Regions from separate parts of the Sporosarcina sp. USHLN248 genome, predicted to be linked through region 1. Evidence: a T-box and tRNA genes for the amino acid it is inferred to sense, from the RefSeq annotation. Region 1 holds a T-box; the other holds one or more tRNA genes.
What was found. The T-box of region 1 lies ahead of argS (arginine--tRNA ligase). A T-box ahead of a tRNA ligase gene usually reads a tRNA of that ligase, here a tRNA-Arg.
Positions count from the first base shown of each region.

Region 2: it encodes a tRNA-Arg, which carries the amino acid that the T-box ahead of argS (arginine--tRNA ligase) is inferred to sense. The anticodon was not compared.

Region 1 covers NZ_JBBCZC010000015.1:29,273-33,931, reverse strand. The annotation lists gene WFH04_RS07935 (hypothetical protein) at 1-363, shown strand, start outside; gene argS (arginine--tRNA ligase) at 407-2,071, opposite strand; T-box leader at 2,137-2,352, opposite strand; gene WFH04_RS07925 (erythromycin esterase family protein) at 2,923-4,173, shown strand; gene WFH04_RS07920 (PH domain-containing protein) at 4,257-4,622, opposite strand.
Region 2 covers NZ_JBBCZC010000068.1:2,334-7,389, forward strand. The annotation lists gene WFH04_RS17385 (LemA family protein) at 1-322, opposite strand, end outside; gene clpP (ATP-dependent Clp endopeptidase proteolytic subunit ClpP) at 487-1,119, opposite strand; tRNA gene WFH04_RS17395 (tRNA-Arg) at 1,266-1,337, shown strand; gene WFH04_RS17400 (ring-cleaving dioxygenase) at 1,422-2,360, opposite strand; gene WFH04_RS17405 (HPr family phosphocarrier protein) at 2,569-2,826, opposite strand; gene whiA (DNA-binding protein WhiA) at 2,868-3,809, opposite strand; gene WFH04_RS17415 (gluconeogenesis factor YvcK family protein) at 3,841-4,815, opposite strand; gene rapZ (RNase adapter RapZ) at 4,820-5,056, opposite strand, start outside.

The DNA.
Region 1 (4,659 bases):
TTACCAGATGTTTATGATGAAAAAGAAATCGGTGCATTTCACGAGAAGTATGATGCCTGCGTACAGCACCCTATAATCCGAAAAGTTGAAGTATCTGCCGTCAGCCTTATGAAACATCTTTTGCAATGCCAAATAGCTTCAGGTGGGCCAGCATTCTTTTATCGGGACAGCGCGAATCGATTATGTGGAAATCAATGCAAGGAGACTTTGCGTTTTCCGGAGCAGCATTGGTTGAATGGAAGTTTCAAACAACGAATATTGCCACGCCGAATATCGCTGCGAGAGGAAGACTTGCTGCGTGATCATTTGAATGCTTGGAGATTAGGCATTCAAATGACAAAATGCAGCTGGGAAAGAACTTAATACGCCACCGTGGGTAAAATCAAGTTCTATTCCCTATAATGAATTACATCTCTTTTGGTGCTTTCATCCCTAAAAGGCGTAATGATTCCTGTAGGACAGTAGCAACGCTTTGAACAAGTGCGATTCTATAATTTTTTAACGGCAAGTCGGAAAGGATATGGACGTTTCCGTAAAATGAATTGAATGATTGTGAAAGGTCAATTGCATATTTAGCTACGATGGAAGGATCCAAATCTTCTGCTGCCCGTTTCACGACAGACGGAAAAGCATATAGTAGCTTGAAAATCGCCCATTCATAGTCATTCACTTGTTCAACTGTAAACGGTCCGGTAATACCAGCCTTGCGCAAAATGGAATTTGCCCTTGCATGCGTATATTGAATGTAAGGTCCGGTTTCTCCTTCGGTTTGAAGCATGCTGCTTAAGTTGAATTCGATGTCATGCTTGCGATGCTGTTTCAAATCGCTAAAAATAATTGCGCCGACGCCAACTGCTTGTGCAACTTCGTTTTTATTGAACAGTGTAGGATTTTTTTCAGCAATTGTATGCTCAGCAAGCGAAATTGCTTCCGACAGAACTTCTTCTAACAGAACGATCTTTCCTTTCCGGGTCGACATCTTTTTTCCGTCCTTCAATATGAAGCCGAATGAGACATGGTGAATCGTATTTGCCCAGTCATAGCCCATCTTTTGCAACACTTGCTTTAATTGGGTGAAATGAAGGCTTTGTTCATTTCCTACTACGTAAATCGCTTTCGTGAAATCATACACTTTTTTCCGTTCCAATGCAGCGGCTAAATCGCGAGTTGCATAGAGAGTAGCGCCATCTGATTTTTTGATTAAACTTGGCGGCATCCCTTCCGACAGCTCCACGACTAATGCTCCATCGGACTCTACTAACAATCCTTTAGCGGATAGCTCTTCAACGACAGGCTCCATTTTGTCGTTGTAATAAGCTTCTCCGTTAGTTGAGTCGAAAGAAACTCCGAGCAAATCATATATGCGTTGAAATTCCTTTAATGATTCCGTTTTAAACCATTCCCAAAGCGAAAGTGCATCTTCGTCTCCTTCTTCAAGTGCTTTGAACGCAGCTCTTCCTTCATCATTGAGGGTAGGATCTTCTTCCGCTTCTTCATGGAAACGGATGTAAAGCTGCAATAGTGTCTTAATAGGCGCTTGGCGGACTTCGACTTCATTTCCCCATTTGCGGTAGGCAGTGAGCAGTTTTCCGAACTGAGTTCCCCAGTCGCCGATATGATTGATTTTAATCGGACGATAGCCGATCTTTTCGAGCAGCAAAGCAATGGAGTTGCCAATAACAGTCGATCGGAGATGCCCCATGGAAAAAGGCTTTGCAATGTTAGGAGAAGACATATCGATCGGTACATTGGCACCGTTGCCTTCATTCAAAGAACCATAGGAAGCTTTCTGCTCTCCAATCGTGTCCAGCAAGTTTTGGGCGATGGATGAACGATTGAGAAATAAATTCACGTAGCCGTTTACAGCTTCTGCTCTTTGAATAGCAGGATGGTTGATCGCATTAGCGATCTGTTCGGCAATCAATTTTGGAGGAGTACGCAGCTCCTTTGCGAATGGAAATGTTGGCAAAGCAAAATCGCCTAACCCCGCTTGCGAGGGACGCTCAATCATCTGCTCTGTTATTGTAACTGGACTAGCGGCTTGCAATGCTGAAAGAATATCGTTTTTCATTTGATGAACCCCTTTCACCTGTCATGCTTTTCTTGGACTAAATATAAAAAGCCTCCGTCTCAAATAAATGAGACGAAAGCTTGTTCCGCGGTACCACTCAAATTACCTCTATAAGTTTGGATAGAGGCCCCTTTCTCCTAACGGCGAGACACCGGCTTCTCCTACTTCATTCAGAAAAGCATCTCCGAAGTGCGCTTCATGAACGTTTACCATCGGGCTTCCACCACCCCCGATTCGCTTAAAGGAATATCGTCCATTACTCTCTTCATCGTAGATATTGTAATTGAATGTATCAAATTGGGAATGGAGTGTCAATAGGGAATTGTCGTAACTTCAACACGATTCATCCGTCTAACTTCAAAAGTGGGAGGTTTCGGAATGAAATATATCTTATCGATCCTGTTAGGTGGGGTCTTCGCTCGACTTCGCGCCTTGTCTGACAAGCGTTTTCAAGCCAAGCTGGGCAACCACCTATCTCATGACTACAAACCTTAAAAGAACTGTAGACAAAGTAAAAAGATACTTTGTCTACAGTCTGGGTTGTTTTTATGGGGAATATTGGTCAAATGGTGATAAATCTTGGCTGAGCAGTGATAACGATTATCAGAGTGGTGATACGTTTCTCACTATAGGAAATGGCCAGAAATTCATTCCAAATCATCTCGAATTGTAGCCTTTCGATGACTAATTGCTCGAATCGTTGGTAAACACGCCCGTATCGGTGGTAAACGTACGTGAATCGGAGGTAAACATTTTCTATGAAGAAATCTTCGTTGAAATAGACTTGATTCATCCTTCTCGGTTTCCATACTGCCACCATGGGTATGCTATCGATAGAGGAGGGGATTAGTTTGTCGAAAAGATTAGTGTCTGCCATCCAAGAGTATGCCTTCCCGTTAAATGATCAAGCACTTGAGATAGTTTTGAACACAATTGGGGATGCCCGAATGGTCCTGCTCGGTGAAGCAACGCATGGAACTTCTGAGTTTTACAAAGTTCGCATGGCATTATCCAAACGGCTTATTCAAGAAAAAGGGTTCACTATTATTGCGGTAGAAGGAGATTGGCCGTCCGCCCAAGCGGTCAATCGCTATGTGAAAGGTTTTGATAAAGAAGGAAAATCCGCTCAGCAATTGCTGAAACAATCCTTCAATCGCTGGCCGACTTGGATGTGGGCGAATGAAGAAGTTGCGGTGCTTGTTGAGTGGTTGAAACGTGAAAATGAAGGAAAAGCTGCAGCAAATAAAACAGGATTTTACGGAATCGATATGTATAGCCTATATGAATCAATCGATGAATTGCTTCGATTTCTAAGAGAGAATCCACAGTTTCAAGCGGATTTGGAGTTGGCGAAAAAGGCGTTCTCCTGTTTTGAGCCGTATAACCGGATGCCAGAGCATTATGCGCTGTCGACTGCCCACTTCACGGATGAGTGCATAAGTGAAGTTTCCAGTTTGCTGACAACGATCCGTAGCCATGAGGATCTTTATTTGAATGAGCAGGAGAAGGACTTGAATATGACGATGAATGCATTAGTCGCGAAAAATGCAGAATCATATTATCGGGCGATGATGCAGGACGACGCCATCTCTTGGAATATACGCGATATGCATATGATGGAGGCGATCGACGAGATTTTGAACTACCATGGCGACGATGCAAAAATCATCATTTGGGAGCACAATACTCATGTCGGCGATGCTTCGGAAACTTCGATGGCCGACCATAAAATGATTAATGTCGGGCAGCTCATCCGCGAAAAGTATGGAAGGAAGGACACATTTGCCATCGGCTTCGGAACGTATGAAGGATGCGTCATTGCTGGCGAAGGCTGGGGGGAGCCTCATCAAAAAATGAACGTTCCACCCGCCAAATTCAACTCATGGGAAGGGCAGATGCATGCAGCGAATCCTAAGGATCAAGTTATCTTGTTTACAGAGGAAAACCGTCATTTATTCAATGAATGGATTGGCCATCGCGCTATCGGAGTTGTCTATAACCCGGAGTTTGAAGCGTATGGGAACTATGTATCGTCAAGGGTTGGCAGCCGTTACGACGGGTTTATGTTCATGGATAGGACGAATGCGTTGGAGCCTTTGTAAAAAGTATTCAAACTGGATTCAGTGGAATCAAAGCTTTACGGAATCCAGTTTGAGTGTCCTTTTTTATTGGATTGTTGGTGATTTTATAAGATTGCATTTGCGATGATTTTATCTAATTTACGGATATCAACTTTTTTATTCAAATTTAATTTAAGCTTGCCTGCTTTTGTCCATAATTCAATTTCAGCATTCAAATCAATTTTTCCTGCATTTTCACTTGAATACATAATGATTGAGCTGAAAGGTATCGTATAGATTTCAACTTTTTTGCCCGAAAGTCCTTGTTTGTCCGCAATTATAAATCTTTTGTTCGTAACAACTGCAACATCACGAATTGTTTTGTATGCAACTTCGGCAACTTCACCTTCAATAAGTAATTCAGCGATGTCATCTGGAACGGGTACTTCTTCTGTGAATGTCCAAGCTGTAATAGCTGTTAAATCGGCCATTTGCAATTCTCCTTTTTTCTATTTATCATCACATATG
Region 2 (5,056 bases), on a different contig from region 1:
CTACTAATAAACGCCCTAACGCATTCGACAGCTCTGTATCTGCAGCTGCTTGCTCCTCAGGTCCAGAAGCGCCAGCCAATCTTGCACGCGCGTCAGAAATTTCCGCAATAACTTCTTTTTCATGGCTTGCATAGCCTTTAACGGTGTTCACCAAATTCGGAATAAGATCAAGCCGACGCTGCAACTGGTTTTCAACTTGCGCATAGGACTGCTCAACATCCTCTTCCAAGTTAACGAATTTGTTGTAGCTTGGCACCAATAACATTGCTACAATCGCTAATAATACAATGATTATAGCAATCGGCCCTAATAATTTTTTCATCTTACCACTCCCTACTCATCGATACTTTTTCATACCCGTAGCGTCTATCCATCCAAACTTCCCTCTTTCCCTTTCTATCGTATGAACATCTAAAAGGTTTCAAACATTTCAAAGTCAAATAAAAATGCCAGTGCCCTTTAACAGGCACCAGCATATCAATTTCATTATTTTAAATCTTTCATATCGCTACGCGTAATAATATGGTCGATCAACCCATATTCCTTCGCACGCTCAGCAGTCATGAAATTATCGCGATCTGTATCTCTCGCGATCACTTCCACTGGTTGCCCAGTACGTTCAGACAAGATCGTATTCAACTTTTCACGTAAGAAAAGAATGCGTTTTGCAGCAATCTCAATTTCTGTTGCTTGCCCTTGTGCACCGCCAAGTGGTTGGTGAATCATCACTTCAGCGTTCGGAAGCGCATAACGTTTCCCTTTCGTTCCAGCTGTCAACAAGAATGAGCCCATTGAAGCGGCCATCCCAATACAAATCGTTTGAATGTCAGGTTTAATGAACTGCATCGTATCATAAATCGCCATCCCTGCAGTAATGCTTCCGCCAGGGCTGTTAATGTAAATGGAAACATCCTTATCCGGATCTTCCGCTTCCAAAAATAAAAGCTGCGCTACGATCGAGTTCGCGACATTATCATCAATCGCGCTACCTAACATAATAATACGGTCTTTTAGAAGACGGGAATAAATATCATACGCCCGCTCACCCCGGTTTGTTTGCTCAATAACTGTAGGTATTAAATTCATTCGACTTTTCCTCCTTTTGGATGAATCAATCATAATCGCTCTGTTGAAACGTTACCCATTTCAACTGTACATCTATCATACAGATGTTGGTCAATAAAGGTCAAATATAACGCATTGAAAATAGCTATTGCATAATTTCCATATTCTTTGTATAATGAATCTTGTCTGTTACAAAAATTGCCCTCGTGGTGCAACGGATAGCACGTGAGATTCCGGTTCTCAAAATGTGGGTTCGATTCCTGCCGAGGGCGTAAAAACAATAAACTGCCGAAAATGTCTTTCATGACATTTTCGGCTTTTCTTTTGCAAATTTCTTTTCTTTGATGATAAACAAACTATTCAATCGGTGCAAGATTTTCTTCGATTTCCGTACGACGTTCTTCCAAAAACGGCGGTAAATCTAATCTTTCCCCTAACGTTTCGACATCCCCGTCAATCGTAAACCCAGGTCCATCCGTTGCGATTTCGAACAAAATGCCATTTGATTCCCGGAAGTACAAGCTTTTGAAATAGAACCGATCTACAATTCCTGAGGAATGAAAACCGTGCAACCGCACTTGTTCTTCATAATAGGACAGCTCCTCATCATCTTTAACACGAATCGCTAAATGGTGAATGCTGCCTCGACCAGGCTTTTCTGCGGGACCATCATCACTTTTCACGACGATTTCTCCAAAAACATCGCCTTTAGCCGAACGAAAGATCGCTTCATCTTCTGTCCGTGATACTTCAGTATAACCCAAAATATTTGTCAACGTTCCTGCGATTTTATTCATTCGGCGCACGGTTATTTCGACTGCTCCCATTCCCAAAATCTGATGCTCGATCGGAACTTCCGATTTGTCCCACACCTCATAATGCGGCAGTCTCTCACCTTTAGAAACTAACAACACCATGCGCAATCCTTCGGCATCTTCAAAGTGAAGGGCTTGGCGATTCGCATACGTTGTCACTTCACCATGCTTTACATTATGCTCTTCAAATCTTGATTTCCAATACGATAAACTCTCCTCTGTGGGAACGACTAATCCAATTCTCGTAATGGCATTTGTCCCACGATAAGTACGGCCTGCAAAAGGCATTTCAAAAAATGTAAGCTCAGTGCCTGGACTTCCCGTCCGATCGCCGTAAAACAAATGGTACATCGATGGATCATCTTGGTTTACGGTAACTTTCACACGGCGTAGCCCTAAAATCGTACGATAGAAACGGTTATTGTATTGAGCATCTTTCGTTAACATAGAAATATGATGATGTCCTTCAATTGGATACATAAAGCGATTCCTCCTATATAGGATCATGATTACCTTCACTTTATCATTCAAAACTTCTATCAACAAGAAACTTGTCTTGAATTCGAGATAATTTTTCCCGCCATAAGCGTTTACCTCTTCTTATAGGATGAAATCGATCCGCTCAATCAATTTCCCATAAATAGAAAAAAGCCATCTCCTTACTAAGGAAACGGCAATCTATTCATTATTAATTTTCATTTTCAACAAGCTGTGCTAGTCTTTCAATTGCTTGCTCTTCGTCTACACCCTCAGCGATTAAAGAAACCGTCGTTCCGCGAGCTACCGCCAAACTCATTACGCCCATAATGCTCTTCGCATTCACTTGGCGTTCATCTTTCTTTAAAAATACATCTGCTGTAAACTTATTCGCCTCTTGCACAAAAAGAGCCGCTTGTCTCGCCTGCAATCCGGTTTTCATATTCACTTCTACAGTTTTTTCCGCCATAATCAATAGACTCCTCTCTATTCAATCCTATTCAGTTTTTTCTATCCGATGCCGCTACTTCGCAAGTTTTCGGCAATTTCCTCGATTTTTCTCAATCGATGATTGACCCCTGATTTGCTGACAGTCCCGCCGGATACCATTTCACCTAATTCCTTAAGAGTAACATCTTGGTATTCGATTCGTAAATGGGCAATCTCCTGCAGCCGTTCCGGCAACTGATCAAGACCAATCGTATTTTGAATGAACTTAATATTTTCCACTTGCCGCTGTGCAGCACCGATCGTTTTATTCAAATTGGCAGTCTCGCAATTAACGAGCCGATTGACACTGTTGCGCATATCACGCAAAATGCGCACATCCTCGAATTTCATTAACGAAACATGCGCACCAATCAAACCGATGAAATCCGAAATCTTTTCGGCCTCTTTCAAATAAGCGATATAGCCTTTTTTCCGTTCAATCGATTTCGCGTTCAAATGAAATTTATTCATCAACTCGACAAGAGCTTCACTATGCTCCTTATAAAATGAGAAGATTTCCAAATGATAGGAGGACGTTTCCGGATTGTTGACCGAGCCTCCCGCCAAAAATGCTCCACGCAAATAGGATCGCTGACAACATTTTTTCTTAATTAACTGTCCGGCAATTTCATTTTTAAACTGGAATGTGCCCGTTAGAATATATAAATCCTCTAACAGTTGCTTGGCGCCTTCCCGAATCCGGCAAATATAAACATTGTTCTTTTTCAGTCGCATTTTTTTTCGGACTAATAATTCCACTTTAATTGGATACAGTCGCTTAATATTTGAATATAGCCTTCTTGCGATTGCTGCATTTTCTGTTTGAACATCGAGGCTCAACTGTTTATTTGAAAAAGAGAGCGCCCCATTCATTCGAATAAACGCTGCGATTTCCGCTTTTATACAACATTCGTCAGCTTCGATCTGTGTGAGCTCTTTTTTCACTTCTGATGCAAAAGACATGATTTTCCCCCTCTCGCGGCGACGATCAAGTCTATTCTATTTCCGCATGATCCATATAGGACATAATCCATGATGCCACTTTATCGGCATCATGAATGACCCTGCCATCTGAAACTGTCGAAATGTCTTCCACAACGATATGCGGCACAAGTTGCTCCAAAGCGGCAATATCATTTTCAACAGGCCATGGCCTTTCCATATGATCTTGCCCTGCGAACAAGCCATTCAAATCGGTGCCATTCAGTAATACTGTATCTATGAAACGTTCATTTGCGTGCTCATATAAGGCCTGCACATGCTCGGACGCCGTATATTGGTAAGTTTCTCCTTCTTGTGTCGTCAAATTGTTAATGAACAATTTCTTTGCCTTGCAATTGACGACAGCATCCCGAATATCACGTACAAGTATCGTCGGCAATATGCTTGTATAGAGGCTGCCCGGACCGAATATGATTAGATCTGCCTTGTTGATCGTTTCTACGGTTTCCGGCAATGGTTGCACTTCTTGTGGTGAAAGATATACTTTTCTAATTTTGCTTCCATAGACCGGAATTTTAGATTCGCCGGTTACAATTGTGCCATCATCCAACTCAGCATGCAAGGTGATCCGCTGATTTGCTGCCGGATAAACCTTGCCCTTAATATTCAAAACACGCCCCATCTTTTCAACGGCACGCGCAAAATCACCTGTAATATCTGTCAATGCCGCTAACATCAAATTGCCTAAAGAATGCCCTTTCAGATCATCCTCTGTAGCAAAGCGATATTGGAACATCTTCTCAATTAACGGCTCTACATCTGAAAGCGCTGCCATCACTTGTCGTATATCGCCAGGAGGTGGAATATCATAAGCATCCAACAGCCTTCCGGAACTGCCGCCATCATCGGCGACAGTCACGATAGCCGTCAAATCGACACGATGCTTTTTCAAACCTCGCAGCAATGTAGACAATCCGGTGCCGCCTCCAAACACAACGATTCTCTTCATATTCCCGGATTGCAACATCGTGTCAACCCTTTCTTTTTTCGATATCCCGATGCGTAATGAATGTCCGGTATTCATCTTTGAAGCGATTGCCGAAATACTCAGCTAACGTAACCGAACGGTGCTGGCCGCCTGTGCAGCCAAATGCGATTACCACTTGGGATTTACCTTCGTTTTTATATTGAGGAATAATAAACTTATAAAGATCGGTCAATTTTTCGATAAGCACTTGTGTATCATTCCATTTTAACACATATTCGGA